Regions from separate parts of the Rhizobium acidisoli genome, predicted to be linked through region 1. Evidence: riboswitches for the same ligand, from Rfam matches in the RefSeq annotation. Region 1 holds a riboswitch; each other region holds the start of a gene.
What was found. Region 1 has a riboswitch for cobalamin ahead of bluB (5,6-dimethylbenzimidazole synthase). Riboswitches for the same ligand answer to the same signal wherever they lie in the genome.

Region 1 (7,880 bases):
GAGGAATTCGACGCCGGCGGGCAGGCCCATCGCATTGACGTCGAGCAGCAGGCGCCTGGCAATCCGAAGCCCTTCCTCGATGCGGTAGCTGCCATCGAGATGCGGGTCGTTCATCAAGCCCTTCCAGCCGACCGTGGTGCGGGGCTTTTCGAAATAGACGCGCATGACGATTTCGAGATCGCTGGAGAAACGCTGCCGCTGTTCCGCCAACCGCTCGGCATATTCGCGTGCCGCAGCAGGATCATGGATGGAGCAAGGGCCGATGACGACGATCAGGCGGTCGTCTTCTTCCTCGAGAATCTTATGGATCGCATGGCGGTTGCTGGTCACCGTCTCGCTGACGGCAACAGTTCGGGGGATTTCCGCAATGATATCGGCGGGTTTGGTCAGCGGGATGATCTCAAGGATACGGAGATCGTCAATGGTATCGGACACGGTATGGCTCCTGTTTGGTCATACCGTGCGGAACAAAAACGCCGCCAGGTAGACTAGCGGCTGTTCGGGTTGTCGTCGCGTCAACTTCAGTTACGCATAGACCCGCATCCGCTGGGAGCAGCGGTACCAATAAAATCGCGAGGCGTAGATCGAAGTGGTCGACATCGGGCGTGTGTAGCGTCGCGGCTGCATTTTGTCACGCAGAATTTGCGGTTTAAAAGCCAGGCGCTCGGGCGTGGCACTCTTCCGGCAGGGCCACAAAGCATATCGCCCAAAAGCGCGCGGCTTCTGGGCGATATAAGCAGGCTGAGATCAGAGAGCGTCGACGTTCACACCGACGGTGATGGCGCCGATCGGCGTTCCCTTGTCGTCGGAAATCGTGACGCTTGCCTGCGACTGCAGCGCCTGGGTCGATTCGTCCTTTTCAATCTCATCGACGAAGACGGCGTCCTTGCCGGCACCAAAGGATTTCTGGAACTTGCCTTCGTCGCCCTGCCAGTAGTCGGAGGTGGGGTCGCTTTGGCCGACATTCAGCCCCTTTGCATCCATGACGAAGATCTCGGCAATCTTGCCATTGGAGGCAGCCTTCTTTTCCTGAAGGAATTTCGACAGTGCATTGCCGAGCACGCCGTCGATCATCGAATGGTCGGAACCATCGACCTCGGCGCGCCACTTCTTGTCGAGGGCGTCGATATCGGCCTGGCCCAGATTGGCGTTTGCGGCATTCTGCGCCTTGATGGCTTCGATGATGACCGGATCGTTCAGCCAGGGCTTTATGTCGCTTGTCACGTAGTCGGAGATCGGGGCGAGCTTCGCATCCTGTGCCATGGATACGCCCATGGGCACGGCGACTGCGGTGCAGGCCAAAAGAAATGCGGTCACGACTTTCTTCATAATTGTTCCCTTCCCGATTTTGGGGTGTTGAGGATTGAAAGCTTATCGAGTGAAGTTGGCGTCAGAACTCTTCCCAGGCATCGGGAGAAGCGGCGATGGCGGTGTTGCCCGCATGGCGCTGCGAAAATACTCTCTGTTCCGGGCGAGATTGACGAACGGGTTGAGTAGCTTTGGGCTGGCTGGCGGCGGAGGCTGCGACAGTGAACCTGCCGGCCGAATCCTGCAGAAGGCGTCCCTGTGTGCGCAGCTCCTGGCATGCCGCGTTGGTCTCTTCGACCATGGCAGCGTTCTGCTGTGTGGCCTGATCCATCTGATTGATGGCGCCATTGATTTCCTGCAGGCCGGTCGCCTGTTCGCGATAAGAATGGACAATCGAGGCGATGCTGTCGCTGATGCGGTTGATCTGCTCCTCGATCTTCAAGAGGGCATCGCCGGTTTCGTTCACCAGCCCGACGCCGGCTGCCACTTCCTGGCCGGAGACGCTGATCAGGTTCTTGATTTCCTTTGCCGCATTGGCGGACCGTTGCGCGAGTTCGCGCACTTCCTGCGCGACGACCGCAAAACCCTTGCCGGCTTCGCCGGCACGCGCCGCCTCGACACCGGCGTTCAGCGCAAGCAGGTTCGTCTGGAACGCGATTTCATCGATGACACCGATGATGCGGCCGATCTGGCTCGACGAGGTCTGGATCCGGTCCATCGCCCCGATCGCGTCGCGTACCACCGTCGCCGAGACATGGGCGCTGCGCTTCGTTTCCTCGACCAGCTTTCCGGCACTCTCGGCCCGCTGTGACGACGTTCTGACTGTGGTGGTCACCTCGTCCAGTGCTGCTGCGGTCTGTTCCAAGGCTGCCGCCTGCTGCTCTGTCCGCTTGGCGAGCTGATCGGCGGAGGAGGCAAGCTCGCTCGACCCGCCTTCAACCGCGACGGAAGCGATCTTGATCTCGGTCAATGCGGCGGCAACCGCTTCGACCATGCGGTTGAAATCCTGCCGCAGTTTATCGAATTCGGGGCCGAGATCGGCGAGGTGGATCGAGAAGTCGCCGGCGGCGAGCTTTTCCAATTCATTTGCGAGCGCTGTCATGACCAGCCGCTGAGCGTTGCTGGCTTCCTCCGTCAAGGAGGCGTTACGCGCCCGTTCGGCATCGAATGAGGCGCTCTGCTCGGCCGCGGCCTGCTCTCTTTCAACCTTGGCAATCGCCTCGTTGCGGAAAACTTCCAAGGCACGTGCGAGAAAACCGATCTCGTCGCCATTTTCCCTGTAGGTGACGGGAGAGGCCAGATCACCCTTCTGCAACGCGCTGATCCGTTCGCTGAGAACCCGGAGGGGGCGGCCGACGAGGCTACGCATGGCTAGAAGGAAGGCGACAACGGCGAGGGCGGTGATGACGAACTGCGTCAGCAGCGAAATCAGGACCTTCTGCTTGACTTCGGCCGCGATTTTTTCGACCGACCAATTGGTTACGACGTAACCGGTCGCCTTGCCCGATTTATCCAGCGGAAGCGGCGCAATGATCGTCACAACGCCGGCAGATATTCCGCTGTCATCGATCGTCGTTTTCTCAGGCTTGGCGCTGAGGCTCTTTGCCAGATCGGCAGGTGCCGGCAAACCGCTGATGCCGTCGCGTGTCCATGTATCAACGGCGGCAGGTTCGGCGTTGAAGGCGGCAAACTGCACAAGATCAAGCGAGGGGTCGTCGCGATAGAGCGAATAGGCCTCGCGCACAGCATTCGCCTTGCCCCATTTCACGCCGCCGGCGGCCAGAGACGCAAACTGCTCCGCATCTTTGGACCAGTTGGCCTTGGCGCCATCGATCAACGCCTTGGTTTCGTACATCCAGGTGTAAGTGGCAAAGGCGGAGATGCCGCAAAGGTTGACGGTCACGATAATCGCCGCCAGCTTGGCTGTCAGAGGCATCGTTTTCAAAAATTGGAACATTCCGCGGGGCCTGGAATTGCGGCTCAGTCGGATCTGTTCCCGACCGGCGTATCAACACGGGCATCCACGCTGACGGTCACATCACGAGCGCTCATGCCCATGTCCTGATAGCGACCCAAAACGCGCAGACGCAGTGTGTCTTTGATGTGTGAATAAATCATAAAGTAGAATGGGATGCCGGAGCACACGCGCCTGATTTCGCCGCCGTCCCGGCCGGGCGATTTGGCTTGATCAGCTGTTTTCCGCGATCGCCTCTTCGGGCTCGGGCTGGTGGCGTTTGCGGCGGCGCGTGGTCAATTCGGCGCCGGCATCGCGCGGCAGGCGCAGGAAGGTGATGCAGGCGAGCGCCGAAATCGCCGAGACGCTGAAGAAGGCGGTGTGAAAATCCGAGACCAGCAGCCTGCCTCCGTGAAAGCTGCTCGAAATTTCGAGGATGCCGCCGGCGATCGCCACGCCCATCGCCATGGAGATACGCTGGGCAACGGCGTTGATCGCGGTCGCCTGGCTGCTGTCGGCATCATCGACATCGCCGAAGGCCATGGCGTTGACGCCCGAAAAGGCCATTGAGCGGAAAAGGCCGCCGATCAGCAGGCAGGCCATGATCAGCGGCAGCGGCGTTTCAGCGGTGAAGAAGCCGTTGATGCCGAGGCAGATTGCCGCCAGCAAGGTGGTGATCGATATGACGGTACGGAAGCCGAAGGCATTGAAGGTGCGCGAGGCGGCAAATTTCGACCCCATGGAGCCGAGCGCGCTGACGAAGGTGACTGAGCCCGATTGCAGCGGCGTCAGGCCGAAGCCGAGCTGGAGCATCAGCGGCATCAGAAAGGGCAGGGCGCCGAGCCCCATGCGGAAATTCGAGGCGCCGAGGATCGCCGCCCGGAACATCGGGTAACGGAACATTTTCGGATCGAGCAGCGGATAGGGCGTGCGGCGGGCATGCAGGAGATAGAGGAGGCCGGCAAGGATGCCGACGGCCACCGTGACATAGCCGTAGATGACGGGCACGGCCGGCAGGCTGATCACCGACAGGCCGAAAACGAAGCCGGAAAAGCCGATGCCGCAAAGGAAGAAGCCCGGAAAATCCATCGGCCGCGGACTGCGCGGCTCGACCGCCGGCAGGAAACGCGTGACGAGGAAGATGCCGAGCACGCCGATCGGGACATTGATCCAGAAGATCCAGTGCCAGCTGAGATAGGTGGTGAGGAAACCGCCGATCGGCGGCCCCATGATCGGGCCGATCAGTGCGGGAATGGTGAGCCAGGCCATGGCATCGACGAGTTCGTGGCGCGGCGTTCCCCGGACCAGCAGCAGGCGGCTGACCGGCGTCATCATCGAGCCGCCGGCGCCCTGGATCAGGCGCGAGACGACGAAGGCCGCGATCGAATTGGAAAAGGCGCAGGCGACCGAGCCGATCATGAAGACGAAGATCGCCAAACGGAAGATGTTGCGCGCGCCGAAACGATCGGACATCCAGCCGCTGATCGGGATGAAGATCGCCAGCGCCACGAGATAGCTGGTGACAGCAAGCTTCAGCGCGATCGGCGAGGTGCCGATATCGGCGGCGATCGCCGGCAGGCTGGTGGCGATGACGGTCGAATCCATCTGTTCCATGAACAGGGCGACCGCAAGGATCATGGGTGTCAGGCGGGGCACGGGCAACCGGGGTGCAAAGAGGAAAGTTGCGGCGCCACGGGCGTCGGTTGGGATCTGTTCGTTTCTACGGCAGCGATGCGCAGCTGTCCACGCGATCGATGTCACATACGGGTGAATGCGGCATGAGGCCGCTTGCCGCAGGGCCGGTTTGCTGAAATAGATGCGCCGTCAGGTGCCCGCTTTTCAAGCGGGAGAATCGGGAATCCGGTGCAAGACCGGAACGTGCCCAACGCTGTAAGGCTGACGTCTGCCGCTCATCATGCCACTGGTTTTCGCCGGGAAGGCTGCGGCAGACGGGTGACGCCGAGTCAGAAGACCGGCCTGGCAAGATAGACCCAACCCGCGCGGACGGCGGGCGGTTGCGTTGTTGGGGATTTGACGATGCGACCCTTTGATGAGGATGCCATGTCAGTGGCGTCCGGTTTTTCTTTGGCCGAACGCGAGGCTGTCTATCATGCGATCATGACGCGACGCGATGTTCGCAGCCAGTTCCTGCCCGAGCCCTTGCCCGACGACGTGGTGGAACGGCTGCTGACGGCCGCCCATCACGCACCCTCCGTCGGCTTCATGCAGCCGTGGAATTTCATTCTGGTGAAAAGTCCAACTGTGCGAGCCCGAATCCGCGATGCCTTTGCCAAGGCCAACGAGGAAGCGGCACTGATGTTTGAGGGCGAGCGGCGGCAGGCCTATCGCTCCCTCAAGCTCGAAGGCATAACAGAGGCGCCGCTCGGCATCTGCGTGACCTGCGATCCCACCCGCAGCGGCAGCGTGGTGCTGGGGCGCACGCACAATCCGCGGATGGACAGCTATTCCACAGTCTGCGCCATTCAGAATCTCTGGCTGGCGGCCCGCGCCGAAGGGGTCGGCATTGGCTGGGTCAGCATCTTTCACGAAGCCGACTTGAAGACCATTCTCGGCATCCCTGAGCATATCGAGGTGGTTGCCTGGCTCTGCGCCGGTTTCGTCGACCGGCTCTACGACCAGCCGGAACTCTCGGTCAAAGGCTGGCGGCAGCGGCTGCCGCTCGAGGAACTCGTCTTCCATGATGGCTGGGGAAGGAGCGAGAGGTAGCGATCACTGCTGCTGCGGCTGCTACTGCTGCGGTTGGGGGCCAGGTGCGGCAGGATTGGCAAGGTCGATCGAGCCCTGGTCGCCGGCGAGGAATTGCGGGCCGACCTGGCGGACCTTATTCTGCGTGGGGTCGTAGGGACGCTCCGGAACCGATGGCTGCGGCGCGGCGGCTGCCGCTGTATCCTTCACCGGCGGATTGGTCCGGATGGTGGTGATCGATCCCTGCTGCGGCGGCTGGCTGATCGCCTGCTTGCCGCGCATCTCGTCGTAATAGGCGGTGAGATTGCAGGCGCAGGCGTTTTTCTCGCCGGGCGCGCGGCTTTTGTAGGCGAAGGCGTTCTTCATGGCGCTGTAGGGCGTGCCGGTTGCGACCGAGATCATGTTCGAGGCTTCCGTGCTCGTCACGTCGCGATAGAAAAGCTGGGTCTCGATGCCGGGGCACATCTTGGCGCAAGTCTGGGCATCGCGGCCGAAATCGACCGACGTGGCGTTCGAGCTGATCGGGAAGAAACCGCCGTCGCAGCTGCGCACGCAGATGGTGCTGACCGGCGAGAGCATATCGGCCCGTGGCAGACCGTAACGCGGATCAACGTCTTGGCCGCCGCCGAGCGGTATGAAGGTATCGGAGCGCATCGCCTGTTCCTCGATGCTCGGGGCGGGGTCGTTGGCGCTGCGCTCGGAGGGGGCGTAGAAATTGTCGCTGTTGCAGCCGTTCTGGTCGAGCGCGGCCATCAGTTCGCGGCGGGCGTCATCGGCGCCGTTCCGGCCGGCTAGTTCGTTGCGGCGGTCCTGGAGATAGCCGATATTGTCGATCATCCGGGTTTCGGCCTGCGAGAGCTCGGCGCAATAATCGGCATTTTCGCCGCCGATCACCACCATGCTGCCTGAGGTGCAGCCGTAACTGCGCAGGTCGTTGCGAACCTTGCGCAGCTCGAGGTTCTGCTCGGCCATGGCGTTGGAATATTGCCGGGCTTCCGGGCCGTTGCCATTGCCGATCAATCGCGGCAGGTCGGCGAGACGGCCGCGCAGGTCCTCGCAGATGGCGCTGGTCTGCGCAGCGGCGGGCGCTGCGAAGGCGAGGAGAAGGGCAAGAGACAGGTTTCGGCGTTTCACGGCGTCGTCCCGGAATGAGCAAACGGTCGGTGGGGCGAATGCGACATCACCTCGCCGCGCGCTTCCTCTTAATCTATTTCTCTTAATAAGCTCAAAGAAAATCCTAGCGTATTTTCGCGATCTTATCCAGCAATCGCCCGAGACCCCGGTAAAAATGACAGGCATTCCCGATGACATCCGACCCTCCGCACCGGCATCAGGCGTACCAGAATCCCAACTGGGGCTGCACCTCTTCGCGGACGGTTGTTATGAGCCCGGTTCCGGGCATGGAGGCTGGTCGTTTGTCGCTTATCGCGATGCGGTGGAAATCGCCTCCGGCTTCGGTGGCGCTGAAGATTCCAGCAATAATTCCATGGAATTGACCGCCGTTCTCAGGGCAGCCATGTGGATCAATAGCCAAACAGCGGGCGAAGCCGCGATCATCTGGTCCGATTCCATCTATGCCGTCAAAGGCTGCAACAGCCGGCGACATATCTGGAAGAATAACGGCTGGAAGAAGAGCAGCCCGAATGGACAGGGCCGAAGGCGAACGATCGACAATGCGGAGCTCTGGAAAGCGGTCGATCTTCAGCTATCACAAAACGCCCTGGTGACCATTGCCTGGTGCAAGGGGCATTCGGGGGTTGTCGGCAACGAGCGCGCGGACGCGCTCGCCGATAGAGGACGGCTGTCGATAGCCGGCGGCTGATACGGTGCTGGCCGGTTTCAGGCGCATGTCGTTGCTCGGCCGGCAACCGGCTTACGCCGGCTGCGATGCCTCGACCACGGCGAGGGCGGC
Region 2 (7,880 bases), 170 kb from region 1:
GCGCCGAAAACACGCTTTCGAGAATGCCTGTGGAAACCGGGTCCTTGAGGCTATAGGCAAAGACCGGCAGCGGCCGGAGGCCTTGCGCCTGCAAGGCGTCGATCAGCGCCTCGATCGGCTTGGTCTCGCCGCTCTGCACGAGGGCGCGGTAGAAGCTGATGGCGACGATGGGGGAAATCTTAGGTTCGAATCCCGCCTCTTCCGTCGAGCTTGGGGTACCCCCCTCTGTCCTGCCGGACATCTCCCCCACAAGGGGGAGATCGGCAAGTCGCCTGGGCTTCCAACAAATGAAACGCGTGAAGATGCCGCACTTCCGGAAGAGACAGAGCGAGGCCTCTCATCCCTGATCTCCCCCCGTGTGGGGGGTCCGAAGGACGGGTCGAGACCCGCGGCTCGACCCCGGTAGTCCGGCAGGACAGAGGGGGGTATCGCGGCCTCAGCTGACGACGGCGCGGTCACCTGTCGCCACTCCTCGACCCCGACCAGCCCCCGCCCCGGCCACCAGATGCCGGCTTTCATCAACGGTACTGCCGGCGCCGGCTTTTCCGCACCCGACAGCATCACCCCGGCATAATCGAGAAAGGCGCGCGCATTGGCATCGCCGCCCTCGATCAGATAGGCCCAGAGTGCATCGAGATCGTCAGCTGCGATGTTCGAGAAGGGTACCAACCCTGCATCCGGCCTGGCGTCACCCGGCAGCACCGCAATCTGCGCGCCGGCGCGGGAGGCTGCCGCATGCAGCGCCTCCAGCGCGTAGCGGAAATAGCTGGCGCCGCCGAGCGCACGGACGATGATGAGCTTGGCGTGCCGCGCCGTGCGCTCGACGTAGGTATCGACCGACATCGGATGCTTGAGGCTCATCAGGCTGGCGAGCCGCAGCGAATGCGGCCCACCGCAGGCGCGATGGGCGGTCGCGATCGCCGCGAGCTCGCTGTCGGCGGCCGACAGGAACAGGATATCGCCCGGCGTCTGACCGAGATCGATTGCCTCTTCGCCGTCGCTGATCGTACCCTGCTGGGCCAGAAGCAGATGCATGGGCTTACGCCAGCGCCTCGATTGCCGCCTTCACCGCACCCTGATCCATCTCATGCAGGCCGATGACGACGAGGCGCGTGCCGCGCTTTTCCCCAGGCGCCCAGGCGCGATCGAAATAGTGGTCGATACGGCTGCCGACGGCCTGGAGCTGCAGGCGCATCGGCTTGCCCGAAACATCGACGAAGCCCTTGAGGCGCAGCACGTCATGGGCTGATATGATGCTCTTCAGCGCCTCGACAAAGCCGGCCGGATCGGCAACGGGGCCGAGCTCAACGACGAAGCTGTCGAATTCGTCATGATCGTGCGGCGAGCCGTCCTCATGCTCCAGTTCGTGATGGGATTTGCGGTTGGCGATATCGTCCTCCGTGCCGATGCCGAGGCCGAGCAGGATGCCGGCCGGCACCTCGCCGTTTTTCGCCTCGATCATCACCGGCTTGCGCTGGGTGCGGGCGGCGACCTCGTCGCGCACCCGGCCAAGGCCGGCCACGTCGATCAGGTCGGTCTTGTTGAGCACGATGAGATCGGCGCAGGTGAGCTGGTCCTCGAACAGTTCCTCGATCGGGCTCTCGTGATCGAGCGATTGATCCTCGCTGCGCGCCGCCTCGACGGCATCATGGTCATCGGCGAAACGGCCGGCGGCGACAGCCGCGCTGTCGACCACCGTGATGACGCCGTCGACGGTCACCTGGGTGCGAATGTCAGGCCAGTTGAAGGCGGCGACCAGCGGCTGCGGCAGAGCGAGGCCCGAGGTTTCGATGACGATATGGTCGGGCCGCTGTTCGCGCTCCAGAAGCTTCGTCATCGTCGGAATGAAATCGTCGGCAACGGTGCAGCAGATGCAGCCATTGGTCAGCTCGATGATATCATCCTCGCTGCAGTTCTCCGCGCCGCAGCCCTTCAGCACCTCGCCGTCGACACCGAGATCGCCGAATTCATTGATGATCAGCGCGATCTTTTTGCCGCCGGCATTGGTCAGCAGATTGCGGATCATCGTCGTCTTGCCGGCGCCGAGGAAGCCGGTGATGACGGTTGCGGGAATCTTTTGCTGGTTCATGGATTTAACCCTTCATTTTCAGCGGCAGGCCTGCCGCGATAAAATAGACTTCGGCGGCCTTTGCCGCGATCATCTGGTGGAGCCGGCCGGCATGATCGCGAAAATCCCGCGCCATCCGATTGTCCGGCACGATGCCAAGGCCGACCTCGTTGGAAACGAAAACAAGCCGCGCCTTTGCCCGCGGCAAATAATCGGCGAGCGCCAAAAATTCTCCGGCCATATCGCGCTGCTCCATCATCAGATTGGTAACCCAGAGCGTCAGGCAGTCGATCAGCACGACGCGGTCCTCACCATCGATGGCGGCGAGCTTGCCGACGAGATCGAGCGGCTCCTCATGCGTCGTCCATGATGGGCCGCGATCGGCCCTGTGTTGGGCAATGCGCGCCTGCATCTCCTCGTCCCAGGCCCGCCCGGTCGCGAGATAGTGGCGGTTGAGGCCGCTTGAAACCACGAGGGATTCGGCAAAGCGGGATTTGCCGGAGCGTGCGCCGCCGAGGATGAAGACTGTAGTGATCGGGCCAACCGTCATGTGAGCGCCGCCCTTTGGCAGGATAGGGCCCGCCGTGCCGCCCCCCTCATCCGACCCTTCGGGCCACCTTCTCCCCGCTGGGGAGAAGAGGGAGCAAGCTTTTGTCTTTGACCGTCTCTCTGATCGCAGTGGCAGGAGAGGGACCGAGGCGTCGCCACGTACCTCTTCTCCCCATCGGGGAGAAGGTGGCGGCAGCCGGATGAGGGGGTGAGCGACGATAGAAGCGAATGCGCATAGCGCAAGCGAAGGACAATAAATTGCGAGCCGTATGGCCCCCTCGTCCAACCCGTTGCGCCATTGACCGCACCAAGCCATGCCGAATTCAATCGTTCAGCCAAAACAACCTCCGTGCTGGCAGCGGGTCTCTTGCCCAGGGTTGGGCTTTTCGCCCGGCACGAATGGCAGGTCTCCTGGCTCGCGGTTGTCGGCCGCGATCGGGGCGGACCGGAAACCGGTCGCCCCTGATCGTGCCGGCGGATCTGCCTCGCCTTCCCGGCTGCATCGGTGAAAAGGTGGACGATTCGTAGAAATGGAGGCGTCCGACCCCGGTTGATCACCATGCATGTCCAGTGGCTTTTCCGGCATGTCGCCCGTCCCGCCTGCCTGCACGATTGCAAGCTGCCAGCCGGAAGAGCTCGATGCCGGATGGAAGACCCTGACCGCTCTACAGTCGCGGGGTCGGCTGTGATGAAGGCGCCCGGTGTGGGTCCGCCCCGTCACATTCCCTTTTCATCCGGAAGGCGTAACGCCGATCCGGAACCATCCGTTAATATCCGAGGATGGTCAGATGACCATCCGTTGAGGGATGGTTAGGCAAGCTCAAGAGTGAAGTCAACCGGCCTTGGCGGTCGGCCATCGGCGGCAAGGCAGGCACGCTCACTGAAACACGACTTACTCGACCAGGAATATCGTCATTTATCAGAGGCTTACGTCATAAATATTTGACCTACGCGCCGGCTTTTCGCCGCAATTGCGTCGCATGCGGACTGCACCTTCGCCCTTGACCGGGTCTCTTCCTGCCTAGTTGTCTTGCCATGCTTATGAAATTGGATCGGCGCCGGTTCCGAGCGCTGCGTGTTTTCTTCGATCCGAGACGGCTGCGGGCGCTGACCCGCCGTAGCGAAGTCGGTCTGTCTCTGGCGGGTGCTGTCGTCGGCATTGCTTCCGGTCTTGCCGTGACCGGCATGAGCTTCGTCTCCAATGAACTGCATCAGCTGGTCTTCGGTATCGCCGACAGCGAAAGGCTGAGCTCGTCGGTTATCGACGACAAGCTGCTGCTGCTCACCGCCCCGGTCATCGGCGGCATGTTGCTCGGCCTGTTGCTCTTCATTTTGGCCAAACGCCGCAAGAAGCCGATGGTCGACCCGATCGAGGCCAATGCGCTGCATGGCGGCCGCCTGTCCTTGACCGACAGCATTATCGTCGCGGTGCAGAACCTGATCTCCAACGGTTTCGGCGCCTCCGTCGGCCTGGAGGCCGGCTATACCCAGCTTGCCGCCGGCCTCGCCTCGAAACTCGGCCTGAAGCTGCAGCTTCGCCGCTCGGATCTCCGCGTCCTCGTCGGCTGCGGCGCAGCCGGCGCAATCGCCGCCGCCTTCAACGCGCCGCTGACCGGCGCCTTCTATGCCTTCGAGCTGATCATCGGCACCTATACGATCGTCTCGCTGACCCCTGTGGTCGTCTCGGCCCTCGTTTCCACCCTGATCGCAAGGCTGCTCACCCATGGCGATTTCACCATCGATATCGGCGGCTTCGGTGCGGTCGTGCCGGCCGACTATATCCCGGCGCTGCTGCTCGGCGCGGTCTCGGCCGGCGTCGGCATCCTGATCATGCAGGGCGTCTCCTTCGTCGAGGAACTGGCCCGCAAGAGCGCGATCGCCCCGCCCTTCCGCCCGGCGCTCGGCGGCATCATCGTCGGGCTGCTGGCGATGATCTCGCCGCAGGTGCTTTCGGCCGGCCACGGTGCATTGCATCTGAACCTCTCCCGCGACGTCGCCATCCCGGCGCTGATCGGCCTCTTCCTGTTGAAATCCTTGGCTTCGGCGATCTCGATCGGTTCGGGCTTCAGGGGCGGCCTGTTCTTCGCCTCGCTGTTCATGGGCGCCCTGCTCGGCAAGCTCTTTGCCTATTGCGGCCCCTATTTTGCCGATGCGACGCTGACGCCCGTCATCTATGCCGTGGTCGGCATGAGTTCGCTTGCCGTCGCCGTCATCGGCGGGCCGCTGACGATGACCTTTCTGGCGCTCGAAATCACCGGCGACTTTCCGATCACCGCGCTGGTGCTCGCCGCCGTCATCACCTCCTCGCTCGTCGTGCGCTCGACCTTCGGATACTCCTTCGCCACATGGCGCTTCCATCTGCGCGGCGAAAGCATCCGCAGCGCCCATGACGTCGGCTGGATCCGCAACCTGACGGTGGACAAGCTGATGCGCGCCGACGTGAAGACGGCAAGGGCGGGCATCTCGCTGGAGGAATTCAAGCAGGCCTTCCCAATCGGCTCGACCCAGCGCGTTATCCTCGTCGAGGAGAGCGACAAATATGCCGGCCTCGTTCTGGTGCCGGAGATCTACGCCAACCCGACCGACGCGCAGGACGAGGGCAAGACGCTCGCCGATTTCATCCACTACCGCAACGATTTCCTGCAGCCGCAGATGAATGCCAGGCAGGCGGCGGCGATCTTCGACAAGAGCGAAAGCGAAGCACTCGCCGTCGTCAACAACCTGATCGAACGCAAGGTGATCGGCCAGCTCAGCGAAAGCTATACGCTGCGCCGCTACAGCGAGGAACTTGACCGCCGCCGCCGCGAAGTCTCCGGCGAAATTTGAAGGGGTGTTATGACGCGGCGTCGGCCAGCCGGAAGACGTCTGCCTTCTTCGACACGCCCCGCAATTCGAACGATCCGAGATACTCGCAGGCGACGGCTAAGGTCGCCGCGAAGCTCTCCGACAGCAGCAGGTCCTGCTCGAGCATTCCGCAGAGCTTTTCCAGCCGCGAGGCTTCGTTGACCGCCCTGCCGATCACCGTGAAGTCGAGCCGGTCGTGGGCGCCGACGTTTCCGTAGAAAACTTCGCCGAGATGCAGCACGACATCGATGCCGATATCGGGGCCTCCGTTGCGCGTCCGCCCGCGATTGAGCTCTTCGTTGGCCTTCAGCAGATTCTGCGCCGAAGCCAACGCCGCCCTGCAGGCTTTTTGCGGATCCTCGGCCTCGGTCGGAAAGATCGCCAGCACGCTGTCGCCCATGAATTTGAGGATCTCGCCGGAATTTTCCTCGACATGCCGGCCGATCAGCTCGAAATGCTCATTGAGAAACCCGACGATCTCCGCGGGCTGATAGACCTCGGTCAAAGCCGTGAAATTGCGAAGGTCGGCCAGCAGGATGGCGGCATCGATGGAACCGCCCATTCCTCTGCGGGTTTCGCCGGCAAGGATGCGCGCGCTCGTCCTGGCGCCGGTATAGACCGCGAGGATGTCGCTCGCCGTCTTCGACACCGCCACGCGGTAAGCCGCCAGTCCGAGCGCCGGGAATAGCGCTGCGACGACCGTCAGTTGATCATCGGAAAATCCGCCCGGTGCATCGCTCGTCAGCGAGAAACCGAGCCCGCGCAGCGCGACTTCCTTCGGGAATTCGAAAAGGCTGATCACGTGATCCGTGCCCCCGGAACGCGCGAATTCGTTAAGCTCGGTATAATGGAGACCCTCGCCGCTTGCCAAATTCCATCGTCCCGTTCTTTCGCCGCGGCTCAAAAGGTAAAAGATCGGCGTCTTCTCGAAGTCACGCTCCGTCGCACTACCGTGCTCGGCATTTTCAAGGACGGTCTCACCGCCCCGCGTGAAATTGGCCGCGACGCCGCGATACATGGGATGCAGCGACGGCATTCTGATACTCGCCCGCCAGATCGGAAACCCGTCCGCAATCAGCCGTTCGCACAGGCCGGCAACGAGGTCGCCGATATGATCGCTGGTGATTCCCTGCTCTATAATCCATTGAATATGATCGCTAATTTTCGAACCTCCACATGAGCCGGCGCAAACTTATGACGGCAAATCGGGCAAATGGGCGGCGATGCCGAACCGGCTCCCGCGATATCAATTGATAGTCGCGCCAAGGCGATATTTCCAGCCGTTATCAACGGCAAGTCTTTTCATCCGAAGCCGGCACAACGCCGGCGGGTATCGTCCTCACATCCGGACCGTCATGCCGCCGTCGACGGTCAATACGTGGCCGTTGACGAAGGAGGCGGCGCCGCTTGCAAGAAACAGCGCCGCGCCGGCGATCTCGTCCGGGCGTCCCCAGCGTTGGACCGGGATGCGCTGGCGCACGAAGGGCATCAATTCCTCATTCGCGGCCATTGCCGCGTTCGTCTCCGTGGCGAACCAGCCGGGTGCAATCGCGTTGCTGGTGATGCCGTAAGGGCCGAATTCGACCGCCATACCGCGCATCAGTCCGGTCAGGCCCTGCTTGGCAGCCGGATAGACGCAGTCGCCGGGCATGACGACATGACCGCTGATCGAGGTCACTGCGATCAGGCGACCATAATTGCGCCGCTTCATCAGCACGGCGGCATCGCGCGAAAGCATCATCGCCGCGGCCAGATCGGTCCGCAGCAGCTCGATGATGCCATCATCGTCGAATTCGGTCAGCGGCCGCCTGTCGCGGGCGCCGACATTGTTGATCAGAATATCGAGACGGCCGTGGACCTTTTCGATATCGGCCATCACAGCACACTGGGCCTTTCGGTCGGCGATGTCGAACACGGCAGCCTCCGCCGAGCCGCCCGCCGCACGCAGCGTCCTTACGGCCTCCTCCAGCGTCGCCGCTGTGCGTCCGGTGACGATGACATGCGCGCCGGCCTCGGCAAGCACCCGCACCATCTCGAAGCCCAGACCGCGGCCGCCACCGGTCACGAGCGCCACCTGACTCGCCAATGAAAATCTATCCGATATGCTCATGGTTTCATCGCTCTCAACCTGCCTCGCCGCGAGAATTAATGGACTCAGTCAACTAATTTTGCAAGAGTACAAGAGGGGCAGCCTAACCGAGCAGCCCGGCCAACCAGCGCGGATCGAGGTAACGCTCGAGTTCTCCGGCGATCTCATCAAGCGCCTGCTCGACACTCTCACGATAGTTCCGCCGCTCGCCCGAAAGACCGAAGCTTTGAAGCAGCCGGGCGCGATAGGCGTCGCTGCCGAAGAGCCCGTGCAGGTAGGTGCCCATGATTCGGCCGTCGGCGGAAAGCGCCCCGTCGGGCACGCCATCGA
Region 3 (7,880 bases), 1.7 Mb from region 1:
GGCAGAGCAGGAAGGGCCGGCTGACCATCCTCTCGGGTGCCGCGCTCGTCGCCGCCTATGCCATCGGCCATCTCGTGCCTGCGATCGCATCCTATGCCTTTATCATCGCCATGCTGGTCGGGCTGGTGCCGATTGCGCGGCGCGCGGTCATGGCGGCTCTCTCCGGCACGCCGTTTTCGATCGAGATGCTGATGACGATCGCTGCCGTCGGCGCCGTCATCATCAATGCGGGAGAGGAGGCGGCGACCGTCGTGTTCCTGTTCCTCGTCGGCGAGCTGCTGGAAGGCGTCGCGGCCGGCAAGGCGCGCGAAAGCATCCAGTCGCTGACGGCCCTGGTGCCGAAGAATGCGCTGCTCGAAGACAATGGTCAGACGCGGGAGGTTCCGGCGGAAAGCCTCGCCGTCGGCGCGATCATCATGGTGCGTCCGGGCGACCGCATCTCGGCGGATGGCATCATCGTCTCGGGCGAGAGCGCGATCGACGAGGCGCCGGTAACGGGCGAGAGCACGCCGGTGCGCAAGGGTGTCGACGCCATCGTTTTTGCCGGAACGGTGAACGGCGATGCGGTGCTCCGGGTTCGAGTCACGGCAGCCGCTGTCGACAATACCATCGCCCGCGTCGTCAAGCTGGTGGAAGTGGCACAGGAATCGAAGGCGCCGACGGAACGTTTCATCGATCGGTTCTCGCGTTATTACACGCCCGGCGTGGTGGTGGTTGCCGCACTGGTCGCGGTCGTTCCGCCGCTCCTCTTCGACGGCTCATGGAGCGAATGGGTCTATAAGGGCCTTGCCATTCTGCTGATCGGTTGCCCCTGCGCGCTTGTCATCTCGACGCCGGCGGCGATTGCCGCCTCGCTTTCAGCAGGCGCGCGGCGCGGGCTGCTGATGAAGGGCGGCGCGGTATTGGAAACGCTCGGCAAGGTGACGATGGTCGCCTTCGACAAGACAGGCACGCTAACCGAAGGCAAGCCTCAGGTGACCGACATCGTTTCCTTCGGATTGAGTGAGGCGCAGGTCTTGTCGCGCGCGGCGGTGCTGGAGCAGGGTTCCAGCCATCCCCTAGCGCTGGCGATCCTCAACCGCGCCAAGGCCGACGGCGTCCCCGTGCCGCCGGCCTTCGAGCTGGAGGCGCTGCCGGGCAAGGGCGTCAGCGGCAATGTCGGCGGCGAGACGCTGGATCTGCTGTCACCGTCCGCTGCCCGTGAGCGCGGAGCACTCGATGGCGACAAGGATGCACGCATTACTGTGCTGAACGACGAGGGCAAGAGCGTGTCGGTGCTGCTCGTCAACGGTGTCGCGGCCGGCCTGATCGCCATGCGCGACGAGCCGCGCGAGGATGCCAAGGCCGGGCTTTCCACGCTCAAGTCGGCCGGCGTCAAGGCGATGATGCTGACGGGCGACAACAAGCGGACGGCAGCAGCCGTTGCCGGCATGCTCGGCATCGACTGGCGCGGCGAGATGATGCCTGAGGATAAGCAGCGGGTCGTCGGTGAATTGAAGCGCCAGGGCTTCATCGTCGCCAAGGTCGGCGACGGCATCAATGATGCTCCGGCGCTGGCTGCCGCCGATATCGGCATCGCCATGGGCGGCGGCACCGACGTGGCGCTGGAAACTGCGGATGCCGCCGTTCTCCACGGGCGCGTCGGCGACGTGGCGCGGATGATCGAGCTGTCCAAACGGACGATGCGCAATATCCTGCAGAATATCAGCATCGCGCTGGGACTGAAGGCGGTGTTCCTGGTGACGACGATTGCCGGCATCACCGGTCTCTGGCCGGCAATTCTCGCCGATACCGGCGCCACCGTGCTGGTGACGATCAATGCGCTTAGGCTGCTTCAGGTCAAGGGATAAACCCTATTCGCAGCGACGATGCGGCTGATCGGGAATCGACAATCGTAGAGCCGGCTACAAGCCGGCTCTCTTCGTTCCGGCCTTCTTCACAGCCTGTTTGCTTAAGCCTTCGTTATCCATGTTTTTCACAGGAACGTAGTGATTTCAAACTTGCCGTAACGCAACGCACAAACCATCCGTTGACGTGATTTTGGATTCGCGTACTATATCTAGTGTTCAAGGTTCCTTCGATTCGTGTCGGATCGCGGGCTAAGACGGGAATACGGTGCGTTTCGCCATGACGGCGCAGCAAGGCCGGAGCTGCCCCCGCAACTGTAAGCGGCGAGCAACTGTCCGATTTCAGGTCACTGAGGCATGATGCCTCGGGAAGGCTGGGGCAGGGTGCTTCGACCCGCAAGCCAGGAGACCTGCCTTGAACTAGATGTCCACGGGCGGGGTGTCCGGAAGGTCGCGTGCATGACAGCGGAATGATCCGCGCCTGTTGCGCTGCCCGAACGTCCGCATGAGCACTTCGGGGTTGAAGTCATGTTCAGAATATCAAGGCCGCCGCCCGCGCTAATCCCGATCGTCTCAGGCGTCTAAAGCGCCGACTTGCCAGATCACCATCAAGCATTGACCCGGACGCCACAAGGCGCCCGATCCCTGTCTTGCGTCCTGAATTCTTTGACATCACGAGGAACATGATGAGCGTTACCGTCTACAGCAAACCCGCCTGCGTCCAATGCACTGCCACCTATCGCGCCCTCGACCGTCTGGGCGTCGATTACGACATCGTCGATATCTCCGAGGATGCCGAAGCGCTCGATCGTGTCCGCAGCCTCGGCTACATGCAGGCGCCGGTCGTGATCGCCGGCGAGCGGCATTGGGCGGGTTTCCGCCCCGATATGATCAGCGCGCTCTCCTGACCGAGGAAAAAGGCGATGGGGCTGATCGTCTATTATTCCAGCCGATCCGAAAATACCCATCGCTTCGTTGCCAGGCTCGGACTGCGCGCGGCGCGCATTCCGGCGGGCGGTGCGGATGCGTTCCATATCCGCGAACCCTTCGTGCTTGTCGTGCCGACCTATAGCGGCGGCGACGGCCCAGGGATCATAAAGGGCGCCGTTCCCAAGCAGGTGATCCGTTTCTTGAACGATGCGGAGAACCGAGGACACATTCGTGGCGTGATTGCCGCGGGCAACAGCAATTTCGGCGAGACATACGGGCTCGCCGGCGACGTGATCTCGCAGAAATGCCGGGTGCCGTACCTCTACAGGTTCGAGCTCATGGGCACGGAGGAGGATGTCGCCAACGTCAAACACGGAATGGAACGATTTTGGACACGGGAACAACTCTGACGCGGGATGCGGGTGCAAAACCGCATAACAGTTTTGCTCATCCCGCCGGCGAACGCCCTTTGAAAGCGGTGGAAACGCTCGACTATCACGCGCTGAACGCCATGCTGAACCTCTATGACGATGAGGGCAGGATCCAGCTCGAAAAGGACCGCATGGCGGCGAAGCAGTATTTCCTGCAGCATGTGAACCAGAACACCGTGTTCTTTCACAATCTGAGGGAAAAGCTCGATTACCTCGTGACCGAGGGCTATTACGAGCAGGAGGTTCTCGACCAATATTCCTTCAATTTCGTCCGCGACCTGTTCGACCAGGCCTATGCCAGGAAGTTCCGGTTCCCGACTTTCCTCGGCGCCTTCAAATATTACACCAGCTATACGCTGAAGACCTTTGACGGAAAGCGCTATCTCGAGCGCTACGAGGACCGCATCTGCATGGTGGCGCTGACTTTGGCGCGCGGCGACGAGGCCCTTGCCCGCGACATGGTCGACGAGATCATCTCCGGCCGCTTCCAGCCGGCGACGCCGACCTTCCTCAATGCCGGCAAGAAACAGCGCGGTGAACTGGTTTCCTGCTTCCTGCTGCGGGTCGAGGACAATATGGAATCGATCGGCCGGTCGATCAATTCGGCGCTGCAATTGTCGAAGCGCGGCGGCGGCGTGGCGCTGTCGCTGACGAACATCCGCGAGGCCGGCGCGCCGATCAAGCAGATCGAGAACCAGTCATCGGGCATCATCCCGGTGATGAAGCTGCTCGAAGACAGTTTCTCCTATGCCAACCAGCTCGGTGCCCGGCAGGGAGCCGGTGCTGTCTATCTCAACGCCCATCACCCTGACATCATGCGCTTCCTCGACACCAAGCGTGAGAATGCCGACGAGAAGATCCGCATCAAGACGCTGTCGCTCGGCGTCGTCGTGCCCGACATCAGCTTCGAACTCGCGAGGAACAACGAGGACATGTACCTGTTCTCGCCCTATGACGTCGAGCGCGTCTATGGTGTGCCCTTTACCGAGATTTCGGTGACAGAAAAATATCGGGAGATGGTGGCAGATGCCGGCATCTCCAAGAAGAAGATCAAGGCGCGGGAATTCTTCCAGGTGCTTGCCGAAATCCAGTTCGAAAGCGGTTATCCCTACATCATGTTCGAGGACACGGTGAACCGGGCGAACCCGATCGCCGGGCGTATTTCGATGAGCAATCTCTGCTCGGAGATCCTGCAGGTCAGTGAGGCGAGCGAATATAATGACGACCTCTCCTACAAGCATCTCGGCAAGGATATTTCCTGCAATCTCGGCTCGCTGAACATTGCGGCCGCCATGGATTCCGCCGATTTCGGTAAGACGATCGAGACCTCGATCCGGGCGCTGACGGCGGTTTCCGATATGAGCCATATTGCCTCGGTTCCGTCGATCGAGAAAGGCAATGACGAAAGCCACGCGATCGGCCTCGGCCAGATGAACCTGCACGGATACCTCGCCCGCGAACGTATCTTTTACGGTTCCGAAGAAGGCGTCGATTTCACCAATATCTATTTCTACACGGTGACCTATCACGCGATCCGCGCCTCGAATCTCCTGGCGCTCGAACGCGGCACCAGCTTCAAGGGTTTCGAGAACTCGAAATATGCCTCCGGCGAATATTTCGACAAATATACCGAGGAGGAATGGCAGCCGACGACGGAGAAGGTGCAGGCGCTATTCGACGATGCCGGCATCCCTGTTCCGACACAGGAAGATTGGGCAGCGCTGAAGACGGCTGTCATGGCCTCCGGTCTCTATAACCGGAATCTGCAGGCGGTGCCGCCGACCGGGTCGATCTCCTATATCAACCACTCGACCTCCTCGATCCATCCGATCGTCTCGAAGATCGAAATCCGCAAGGAAGGCAAGATCGGCCGTGTCTATTATCCGGCGCCGTTCATGACCAACGACAATCTCGATTATTACCAGGATGCCTACGAGATTGGCGCGGAGAAGATTATCGACACCTATGCGGCGGCGACCCAGCATGTCGACCAGGGCCTGTCGCTAACCTTGTTCTTCCGCGATACCGCGACGACGCGCGACATCAACAAGGCGCAGATCCACGCCTGGAAGAAGGGCATCAAGACGATCTACTACATCCGCCTTCGCCAGATGGCGCTGTCCGGCACCGAGGTGCAGGGCTGCGTGTCTTGTACGCTGTGATTTGAATTCGGCTTTGGACCAGCAAGATGCCCCTCACCCTAACCCTCTCCCCGTAAAAACGGGGAGAGGGGACGTGCCCTGCGAGAGGTTGCGAGGGAACGGAGAGCTTGCGGCTTGCCCCCTTCGCCCCGTTTACGGGGAGAAGGTGCCGGCAGGCGGATGAGGGGCAGATTCGGACATTCCTCAAAAGGACCACCCAATGAACATGCAATTGAAAACCGTCTCCCGCGTGCGCGCCATCAACTGGAACCGCATTGAGGACGACAAGGATCTCGAAGTCTGGAACCGGCTGACCGGCAATTTCTGGCTGCCGGAGAAAGTGCCGCTGTCCAACGACATTCCCTCCTGGGCGACGCTGACGGCGGCCGAGCAGCAGCTGACGATCCGGGTCTTCACCGGGCTGACGCTGCTCGACACGATCCAGAACGGTGTGGGCGCCGTCGGGCTGATGGAGGATGCGGTCACCCCGCATGAGGAGGCAGTGCTTTCCAACGTCTCCTTCATGGAGGCGGTGCACGCGCGCTCCTACTCCTCGATCTTTTCGACGCTCTGCTCGACGCCCGACGTCGACGATGCCTATCGCTGGTCCGAGGAGAACGAATTCCTGCAGCGCAAATCGACGCTGATCATGGAGCAGTATCGCTGCGGCGATCCCTTGAAGAAGAAGGTCGCCAGCGTCTTCCTCGAAAGCTTCCTGTTCTATTCCGGCTTCTACCTGCCGATGTACTGGTCGAGCCGCGCCAAGCTCACCAACACGGCAGACATGATCCGGCTGATCATCCGCGACGAGGCGGTGCACGGCTATTATATCGGCTACAAATTCCAGCGCGGACTGGAGCGGCTTTCCGAGCAGAGAAAACAGGAGATCAAGGATTTCGCCTTCGACCTCTTGCTCGAACTCTACGACAATGAGGCGAGATATACCGAAGCGCTTTATGACGGCGTCGGGCTCACCGAGGACGTCAAGAAATTCCTGCATTACAATGCCAACAAGGCGCTGATGAACCTCGGCTACGAGGCGCTTTTCCCGGCCGAAGCCTGCAAGGTCAATCCGGCGATCCTGTCGGCGCTTTCGCCGAATGCCGACGAGAACCACGATTTCTTCTCGGGCTCCGGTTCCTCTTATGTGATCGGCAAGGCTGTCGCGACAGAAGACGAGGACTGGGATTTCTGAGGCTTTATCGCAGTCGGCCCTTATCATTTGCATCCCCATCGCCCACATTCAGCGGAAATCAAGTCGATCCTCGCCGATTGTGGCGCAGCGGAGTTTTTAATGTTGTCTTATCCAAACAAGGCCGGAACTGCTTCCGAAGCAGACGAAGGCGTCTGGCCGATCCGCAGGAGACGGATCCTCGACTGGCTGGTGAACGAGACGCGCGGCGAGCGCTTCATCGACAATATCCTGGTGGAGATGTGCGGGAAGCTGCTGGCGGCAGGCGTGCCGGTGGCGCGGGCGACGCTGCATTTCAGGGTGAACCACCCACAATGGATTGGTGCCCGCCTTCTCTGGAAGGAGGGACTGCCGGAGGCGAAGATCGATACATTCGCCTATGGCGTCGAAAACACGCCGGATTTCCTGACCAGTCCCGTCAACGCGATCCATCAGGGTGCAGAGGAGGTGCGCAGGCAGCTGGAGGGTACAGCCGCAGGCGACTTGGATTCATTCTATCAGGAACTGCGTGACGACGGCCTGACCGAGTATATCGCCTGGCCGCTCGAGCATACTTTCGGCAAACGGCATGTGGCGACATTTTCCACCAGCCGGCCGGGCGGCTTCGAGCGCGAACATGTCGATTTCCTGCGCGATCTGCTGCCGGCCTTGACCCTCGTCAGCGAAATCAGGCTGAAGAACATCATGGCGCGTACGCTGCTGCAGACCTATGTCGGGCCGCATGCGAGCGAGCAGATCCTGTCGGGCGTGACGACGCGCGGCAGCGGCGCCACCGTCGGCGCGGCGATCATGATCTGCGACCTGCGCGACTTTACGGCAATCTCCGATCTCTGGCCGCGCGACGATGTCATCCATCTGCTCAACGATTATTTCGATGCGATATCGGATCCGATCGAACGGTTTGGCGGCGAGATCCTGAAGTTCATGGGCGACGGATTGCTGGCGATCTTCCCACTGAGCAAGGAAACGGCCTGCGCCGATCTGCTGCAGGCGATCCGCGAAGGGCAGGCGTCGATGGCCGAGCTGAACGAGGAGCATGTGCGCATGGGCCGCGATCCGCTGCGCTACGGCGTCGGGGTGCATGTCGGCGACGTCATGTACGGCAATATCGGCTCACGCCGGCGGCTTGATTTCACCGTCATCGGCCCGGCGGTCAATGTCGCCTCGCGGCTGGAAAGCCTGACCAAGGAGGTCAAGCGCCCGGTGCTCTTGTCGCGGGCCTTCGTCGAGATGGCGGACTGCGCCAAAGACATGGACAGTCTCGGCACCTTCCCGCTGCGCGGGCTCGGAGAGCCGGTCGATGTCTTCGCGTTTCCGGAGCGGTAGGCTAGCTAGGCAG
Region 4 (7,880 bases), 390 kb from region 1:
GCCGGGTCAGGCCGGCCCGGACCCGTTCTGGTCGACATGCCCAAAGACGTGCTGTTTGCAAGCGGCAGTTATGCACCGCCTGAGGCTGTCACCCCGAGACTAAGCTACCAGCCGGACAACCGCTGCGCCGGCAGGGAGAGCGAAGCTGCGATCGCTCTGATGGCAACGGCACGCAGGCCGGTTATCTGCGTGGGCGGCGGCGTCATCAATTCCGGCCCCGAAGCGGTAAATCGGCTGCGCGAGCTGGTCGATCTCACCGGCTTTCCCGTCACGTCGACGCTGATGGGGCTCGGCGCCTATCCGGCTTCCAGTCCGAACTGGCTGAAGATGGCCGGGCTTCACGGCTCCCATGAGGCCAATATGGCAATGCACGACTGCGACCTTATGCTCTGCATCGGGGCACGCTTCGACGGCGGGCTCGCCGCCGGCGTCGATGGCTTCTCACCGAATTCCCGGAAGATTCAGATCGATATCGACGCTGCCTCGCTCAACAAGGCCATGCGTGCAGATATCGGCATCCGGGGCGATGCGGGCGACGTGCTTGCCGAGCTCGTTCGTCTTTGGCGGGCGCTGCCGCGGGCGCCGGACCGGGCGAGATTGGCCGAGTGGTGGAGCATGATTGCGGGCTGGCGCGCACGGCGATCGTTTTCCTATGCGATGCGCGAGGACGTCATCATGCCGCAATATGCCATCGAGCGGCTTTACGAACTGACGAAGGAGCGGGATACCTACATCACGACGGAGGTCGGCCGGCATCAGATCTGGGCGGCGCAATATTACGGCTTCGAGCAGCCGAACCGCTGGATGATATCAGGCGGCCTGGGGACGATGGGATACGGGCTGCCTGCCGCGCTCGGCGTGCAGATCGCCAATCCCGGCAGCCTCGTCATCGACATAGCCGGGGATGCCTCCGTGCAGATGACCATGAAGGAAATGTCGGCCGCCGTGCAGCACAACGCGCCGATCAAGATCTTCATTCTCAATAATGGCGATCAGGGAGCGGTTCGGCAGCACGGAAATCCGGATTTCGTCAAACTGGCGGAAGCCTATGGCGGACACGGCATTCGCTGCGAGAGGCCGGCCGAACTCGACGATGCGATCCTGGAGATGATCGAGGTGAACATGCCTGTTCTGTTCGATTGCCGCGTCGCCGAACTCGCCGATCGCCTGCCGACGATCGGGGCGGGCGGGGCAACCGCCGGTGGCCACCCTCGTCCTTCGAGGCCCCTTCGGGGCACCTCAGGATGAGGGCGGAGAGAGGGCGCGGCGCGACTTACCGGAGAGCTGATCGGCAGGTTAGAACAGGATGATTTTAGGCCCGGTTGGCCTAAAATCTGAATCCTGTTCTAAATTAAAGAGTTAGAGCATGATGTCGCCCGAAAACCGCGCACACTTTTCGGCATCATGCTCTAGGAGTCGTGGACTCTTGGGATTCCCAAAGGTGAGCAAATCAGATTCAAGACTGTCTTTTGGAGGCAGTCATGGGTGTTTTAGATCGTCTCATTCTTCGCGATGACCAGTGGGAGCGGATGTCTCGCCATATCATTGGCGACGATCGCACGCGCGGTTCATCTGGACGTGACAATCGCATGTTTGTGGAAGCGGTCTTGTGGATCGTGCGGACGGGTTCGCCCTGGCGCGATCTGCCGGAGGTGTTCGGTGATTGGAACAGCGTGTTTCGCCGCTTCAGCCGCTGGAGCCAAAAGGGTGTCTGGTGGCGTGTCTTTGAGGCGATGTCGGAGGATACCGACTTCGAATATCTGATCGTCGACAGCACTATTATTCGCGCCCACCAGCACGCCTCCGGCGCAAAAAAGGGGCTGAAGATCAGGCCCTTGGCCGTTCCCGCGGCGGCTTGAGCACCAAAATCCATATGGCCGTGCGTGGCCTTGGATGTCCCGTTCGTTTCATTCTGACCGCCGGTCAGAAAGGCGATGCACCGCAAGCCGATCTCCTGATCGAAGACCTGCCAGCCGAGGTCGTCATGGCCGATACGGCCTACGACAGCGACCGGCTACGCAAACGCATTGCCGACAAGGGCGCGCAAGCGGTCATCCCGAACAACCCCTCGCGTGCCAAGAAGTATCCACTCGACAAGCAACTCTATGCTCAGCGTTATCTCGTCGAATGCTGCTTCTCGAAGCTCAAGCAGTTTCGACGCATCGCCACACGATATGAGAAAACCGTTCGAAACTACAAAGCCATGATCGCTCTGGCCGCAACAATCCTATGGCTCAGATAAGTGTCCACAGCTCCTAGAGCCCACTGGCATAGCATACATGGCACAGCGTCAACCTACCCCAGCGGCACGGCACACCGATCAGCCCTCATCCTGAGGTGCGCAGGCCAAAGGCCGAAGCCTCGAAGGACGGGGGCGGGTGGCTCGGCGCTTAAGACCACATCCATTACGAGGTGACGCCGGTGGCCGCCCTCGTCCTTCGAGGCCCCTTCGGGGCACCTCAGGATGAGGGCGGAGGGAGGTCGCGGCTCGTGTCACCGGAAGGTCCTGCGACGTACCAACGGCCAGACTCTGCGTGGCGCCGCTCAGCCCCAACTCATCGCAGCGGGAAATCTTTGCCGATTAGGTGAATGCCGTCGAATTGATGTCTTAACCCCTATTCCCGCGCCGTCGCCCGCCAGGCGGCCGGTGGGGTGGCGAAGGCGCGGGAGAAGGCGCGGTTGAAGGCGGCTTCGGTGGCGTAGCCGGCTTCGTCGGCGATCGCTGCGATCGGCCGGCTTGAGGTGGCGAGCGCGACGCTTGCGAGATAGAGCCGCCAATCCCTCATATAGCGGATCGGTAAGGTCGAGAGCATGGCCTGGAAGCGGTCGGCAAGGGCGCTGCGCGACAGGCCGGTAGCGGTGGCCAGATCCTCCGGCGACCAGTTGCGCCCGGGATCGTCGTGAATGAGAGAAAGACAGCGCGAAAGCGAGGGGTCGGCGAGTGCTGCCAGCCAGCCGACCGAGCGCGGCTCGGCCATCATGATCTGATGGCGCAGAATTTCGATGAAGATGATTTCCGTCAGCCGCGGCAGCATCGAGACGCCGCCGGCACGCGGCCCAGCAGCGCGGCGGCACGATCTGGGCCTGCCCGCCCTGCGTCACATCGCGCGGTTATACGCAGGAAGACATGCTCGACGGCGTCATCATCGTCGGCGCCAGCGCCATGCATGCCGAAATCAGACAAGGTGCGGCGACGCTGTCGTTTTGATCGTGACGAGCCGGGCCGGTAGGGGCGGCAGCGCCTCCGGCGGCATTGTCAGTCCGCGGGCTGGTTGCAGACGCAGGGGAACGATGCCAAGCGACTATTCTTGCGCTCGGCAATATACTTGTGAGATTGTACCGATATACATGCGATACTGCCGATGCAGGCAGCGCGGGGGCTTCGATGACATCCGTGAGGGTCAATGAGCTGATATCGGTGGCGGGGCAGCCCGATGCCGCCGGTTTTGCTGCTTTTGCGGCAGACGGTTTTGCCGGCGTCATCAATGCCCGGCCGGATGGCGAGGAGCCGGGGCAGCCGGGCGATGCGGCGGAAAAGGCTTCTGCCGCCGCCGCGGGGCTCGCCTACAGCTTCGTGCCGGTGAAAGGGGCCGAGATCACCGAGGCCGATATCCGCGCCTTCCAGAGGGCGATGATGCAAGCGAAGGGGCCGGTTGTCGCTCATTGCAAGAGCGGCACCCGGGCGCTGACGCTCTATGCGCTCGGAGAGGTGCTCGACGGGCGGATGCAACCCGGGGACGTCGAGGCCTTCGGTCAAAACCTCGGCTTCGATCTTGCCGTCGCACGCCGCTGGCTGGAAAAGCGGGCAGGGCAGGCGGCTGTCGTGAAGGCCTTCTTCGAACCCCGCACCTGCAGTGTGCAATATGTCGTTTCAGACCCGGTCACGAAACGCTGCGCCATCATCGACCCGGTGCTCGATTTCGACGAGATGTCGGGTGCGACGGGAACGACCAATGCCGACGCCATCCTCGCGCATATCGACAGCGAAGGGCTGACGGTCGAGTGGGTCCTCGACACGCATCCGCATGCCGATCATTTCTCCGCCGCGCACTATCTCAAGGGAAAGACCGGCGCGCCGACAGCGATCGGCGCCCATGTCACCGAGGTCCAGCTGCTCTGGAAGGAAATCTACAACTGGCCGGCACTCGAAACCGACGGCTCGCAATGGGACCGGCTGTTTGCCGAGGGCGACACTTTCGAGATCGGCGGGCTTGAAGCCCGTGTGATGTTCTCGCCCGGCCATACGCTTGCCTCGGTGACCTATGTGATCGGTGACGCCGCCTTCGTGCACGACACCGTATTCACCCCGGATTCCGGCACGGCGCGCACTGATTTTCCCGGCGGCAGCGCCAGCGCCCTCTGGCACTCGATCCAGGCCATCCTGTCGCTGCCCGAGGAGACCCGGCTCTTTTCCGGCCACGACTATCAGCCTGGCGGTCGCCATCCCCGCTGGGAAAGCACGGTGACCGCCCAGAGGGGCGCCAATCCGCATATATCGGGCATCGACGAGGCCGGCTTTGTGGCGCTGCGCCAGGCGCGCGACCGTACGCTGCCGAAGCCGAAGCTGATGCTGCACGCGCTGCAGGTCAACATCCGTGGCGGGCGGCTGCCCGAGCCCGAGGAGAACGGCCGGCGCTATCTGAAGATTCCGCTGGATGCGTTGTAGGAACGCAGGGAGCAGCGCTGCGGCGCGTGCTCCGAGGCTTCGCCCTTGCGGGCTGCGCGCCTCAGCATGAGGGAGGTCGGAGGGTGCCGCACCCACGCAGCGGGAACGGGAGATCTTGTGTCGACGCTCAAGAGAGCCTCATCTTGAGGTGCGGAAGCCGAAGGCTGAAGCCTCGAAAGACGAGGCGGGTGCTTCATTCGCAGAGCGGGATGTGTTTTTAGCAAGGAGCACCGTTGCGGCGTGCTTCGAGGCTTCGCCCTCTCGGGCTGCGCACCTCAGCATGAGGGAGGTTGCTGGATGCCGCGCCCACGACAGTGGGAACGGGAGGATGCTTAAGAGAGCCCTATCCTGGGGTGAGGATGCTGGCACTATACCGGCCGACAGCGCTCCGACGGTCCGTCTCCATTTTTCGCCCACCAGACCCAATCCTCCGCAATAATCATTGACGTCGCGCGGGCCGGCGACGTAACTGGGGGCGACGGTTCCCTGAAGATGACTCCAAGGGGATTAATAGGGAACACGGTGAGGACGACCCAGAAGGGACCGAGACCGTGGCTGCCCCCGCAACTGTATGCGGATTGTCGATCATCTCAGGTGTGGCCAGCGACCGGCCATCTCTGAAGGGCTGATAGCCTCGCCACTGCGATATATCGCGGGAAGGCGGATGAAAGACGGATATCCGCAAGCCAGGAGACCTGCCGTCAATCACGATCCAATCAACCGGGCGGGGATGCCCGGACAAGGAACAGACATGATTGACCTTCTGAACCTCCGCCGAATTTCGGCATGCATCCGTCTCGATTGGACCTCCTGCGGCTAGCGCGCGTCAGCGTGCCTTCGGCCGCGCGTGCGGCATAACCGTGCTTTTTTCCTTCAATCGAGGTTTTCATGCGCCAGATTCTCGCCACCATGACATTTGCCTTCGGGCTGATCGGCCTTGCGGTACCGAGCCTTGCCGCCACCCAATATCCTTTGACCATCACCAATTGCGGTGAGCAGGTGACGTTCCAGAAAGCGCCATCGAAGATCGTTTCGATCGGCCAGGGCATGACCGAAATTCTCTTCTCGCTCGGCCTTGCCGAGAAGATCGCCGGCACGGCCGTCTGGGTCGGTCCGGTCCTGCCGCAATATGCCGAGGCCAACAGCAAGATAAAGCGTCTCGCCGACAATGATCCGAGCTTCGAATCCGTCGTCGGACAGGAGCCCGACCTGGTGGCGGCCGAGTTCGAATGGCATGTCGGCGCACAGGGCTCCGTCGGCAAGCGGGAGCAGTTCCAGGATCTCGGGATCAATACCTATCTCGCGCCGGCCGATTGCGTCGCCAAGGTCAACACCGATGGCGGCGACGGTGTGCGCAAGGAGCTGTTCACGATGGAGCTGGTCTACCGTGAGATCGCCGAGCTCTCGGAGATCTTCGACGTGAAGGAGCGCGGCGATGCGCTGATTTCCAAGTTGAAGAAGCGCGAGGCGGATGCCGTCGCATCGATATCCGGCGCATCGGGCAAGAACCTGCCTATCGTCTTCTGGTTCTCCAGCAAGGAAGTCAACGGCGATGCCTTCATCGCCGGCAAGAACAGCGCGCCTGCCTATATCCTGAAGGCGATCGGCGCCAGGAATGTCCTCACGACCGAAGAGGAATGGCCGCTGGTCGGCTGGGAAACCATCGCCCAGGCGAACCCGGCCGTCATGGTGCTCGCCACCATGGACCGGCGCCGCTACGCCGCCGACGATCCGAAGGTCAAGATCGATTTTCTCGAGAACGACCCCGTGACCAAGGAACTCGATGCCGTCAGGAACAAGCACTTCGTGATGATGGACGCGCAATCGATGAACCCGACGATCCGCACGATCGACGGCATCGAGACCTTGGCGAACGGCATCAAATCCTTCGGCCTGTCGCAGTGAAGGCAGTGTCGGTCAGGCAACAAGGATGGTGGGCGCTTGCCGCGCTCACCATTTCAGCCCTTCTCCTTCTCGGACTGATGATCAGCCTTGCCGTTTCGATCGGCGAGATCGCGATCCCGCTAGCGACGACGGCGGAGGCGGTGTCGAACCGGCTTTTCGGAACGCAATTCGAGCTCAGCCGCATCCACCAGGGCATCGTCTGGGATTATCGTCTGAGCCGGGCGCTGGTTGCAGCCAGCGCCGGCGCGTCGCTCTCGCTCTGCGGTGCCGTCCTGCAGGCGCTGCTGCGCAATCCGCTGGCCGAACCCTATGTGCTCGGCATCTCCGCCGGCGCTTCGACGGGAGCCGTCTGCGTGATGATCCTCGGCCTCGGCTACGGTGTTCTCGGCCTGTCCAGCGGCGCCTTCATCGGCGCGGTCATTGCCTTTCTGCTGGTCGGCTTCCTTGCGACGGGTGCGGGGGGAACCGGCGAGCGCATCATCCTGTGCGGCGTTGCCGGTTCGCAGCTCTTCACTGCGCTGACCTCCTACATCGTGACGACATCGGCGAATGCCGAGCAGGCGCGCGGCATTCTGTTCTGGCTTCTGGGTTCGCTCAGCGGCGTGCGCTGGCCGGATGTCTATCTCTCGGTGCCGATCGCGTTTGCCGGTTTCCTCATCTGCATGGCCCATGTCCGGGCGCTCGATGCTTTCGCCTTCGGCACGGATGCGGCCGCCTCGCTCGGCATTGCCGTGCGCCGCGTCCAGATCCTGCTGTTCGGGCTGACGGCGGCGATGACGGCAAGCGTCGTCAGCATGGTCGGCTCGATCGGCTTCGTCGGCCTGGTCATTCCGCATGCGGCCCGCTTCCTCGTCGGACCGGGCCATCGGTGGCTGCTGCCGGCAACGGCGCTCGGCGGCGCGATCTATATGGTCGGCGCCGATATCGTCTCGCGCATCATCATCCCGCAGCAGGTTCTGCCGATCGGCGTCGTCACGGCGCTCTTCGGCGCGCCGGCCTTCGCCGTCATCCTCTATCGCGTGCGGAGAAGCGCATGAGCATTACCATCGACGCGGTGAGTTTCGCCGCCGGCGACACGGTCATCGTCAACGGCGTCAGCCTGACGGTGGCAAAGGGCAAGGTTCTCGGTCTGCTCGGGCCGAACGGGTCCGGCAAATCGAGCCTGCTGAGGCTGATCTGCCGGCTGCGCAAGGTCCGCAGCGGCGTCATCCGGCTGGGCGAAGACGATATCGCTTCGCTGTCGCGCGCAGCCCTTGCCCGGCGCATCGCTTTCGTCGAGCAGCAGTCGACGACCGATACCCAGCTGACC

Region 2: another riboswitch for cobalamin. It lies ahead of cobU (bifunctional adenosylcobinamide kinase/adenosylcobinamide-phosphate guanylyltransferase); the one in region 1 lies ahead of bluB (5,6-dimethylbenzimidazole synthase).
Region 3: another riboswitch for cobalamin. It lies ahead of nrdH (glutaredoxin-like protein NrdH); the one in region 1 lies ahead of bluB (5,6-dimethylbenzimidazole synthase).
Region 4: another riboswitch for cobalamin. It lies ahead of CO657_RS11925 (ABC transporter substrate-binding protein); the one in region 1 lies ahead of bluB (5,6-dimethylbenzimidazole synthase).

The regions. Positions count from the first base shown of each region.
Region 1 covers NZ_CP034998.1:2,020,317-2,028,196, reverse strand. Annotated here, with positions in the region: gene CO657_RS10045 (3-deoxy-7-phosphoheptulonate synthase) at 1-435, opposite strand, end outside; gene CO657_RS10040 (hypothetical protein) at 748-1,329, opposite strand; gene CO657_RS10035 (methyl-accepting chemotaxis protein) at 1,391-3,265, opposite strand; gene CO657_RS10030 (DHA2 family efflux MFS transporter permease subunit) at 3,497-4,918, opposite strand; cobalamin riboswitch at 5,072-5,257, shown strand; gene bluB (5,6-dimethylbenzimidazole synthase) at 5,300-5,989, shown strand; gene CO657_RS10020 (DUF2865 domain-containing protein) at 6,011-7,102, opposite strand; gene CO657_RS10015 (ribonuclease H family protein) at 7,257-7,790, shown strand; gene CO657_RS10010 (NADP-dependent malic enzyme) at 7,842-7,880, opposite strand, start outside.
Region 2 covers NZ_CP034998.1:2,194,516-2,202,395, forward strand. Annotated here, with positions in the region: gene cobN (cobaltochelatase subunit CobN) at 1-241, opposite strand, end outside; partial or broken gene CO657_RS38210 (cobaltochelatase subunit CobN) at 345-1,035, opposite strand; gene cobW (cobalamin biosynthesis protein CobW) at 1,040-2,089, opposite strand; gene cobU (bifunctional adenosylcobinamide kinase/adenosylcobinamide-phosphate guanylyltransferase) at 2,094-2,618, opposite strand; cobalamin riboswitch at 3,002-3,392, opposite strand; gene CO657_RS10905 (chloride channel protein) at 3,653-5,443, shown strand; gene CO657_RS10910 (adenylate/guanylate cyclase domain-containing protein) at 5,451-6,539, opposite strand; gene CO657_RS10915 (SDR family oxidoreductase) at 6,801-7,571, opposite strand; gene CO657_RS10920 (cobyric acid synthase) at 7,654-7,880, opposite strand, start outside.
Region 3 covers NZ_CP034998.1:3,679,223-3,687,102, reverse strand. Annotated here, with positions in the region: gene CO657_RS17980 (heavy metal translocating P-type ATPase) at 1-1,850, shown strand, start outside; cobalamin riboswitch at 2,053-2,279, shown strand; gene nrdH (glutaredoxin-like protein NrdH) at 2,534-2,755, shown strand; gene nrdI (class Ib ribonucleoside-diphosphate reductase assembly flavoprotein NrdI) at 2,771-3,187, shown strand; gene nrdE (class 1b ribonucleoside-diphosphate reductase subunit alpha) at 3,166-5,370, shown strand; gene nrdF (class 1b ribonucleoside-diphosphate reductase subunit beta) at 5,570-6,544, shown strand; gene CO657_RS17955 (adenylate/guanylate cyclase domain-containing protein) at 6,644-7,867, shown strand.
Region 4 covers NZ_CP034998.1:2,405,456-2,413,335, reverse strand. Annotated here, with positions in the region: gene ilvB (biosynthetic-type acetolactate synthase large subunit) at 1-1,248, shown strand, start outside; one part of gene CO657_RS11945 (IS5 family transposase) at 1,482-1,809, shown strand; one part of gene CO657_RS11945 (IS5 family transposase) at 1,809-2,242, shown strand; partial or broken gene CO657_RS11940 (helix-turn-helix domain-containing protein) at 2,616-3,056, opposite strand; partial or broken gene CO657_RS11935 (DsrE family protein) at 3,059-3,208, shown strand; gene blh (bifunctional sulfur transferase/dioxygenase Blh) at 3,386-4,666, shown strand; cobalamin riboswitch at 5,129-5,383, shown strand; gene CO657_RS11925 (ABC transporter substrate-binding protein) at 5,555-6,571, shown strand; gene CO657_RS11920 (FecCD family ABC transporter permease) at 6,568-7,608, shown strand; gene CO657_RS11915 (ABC transporter ATP-binding protein) at 7,605-7,880, shown strand, end outside.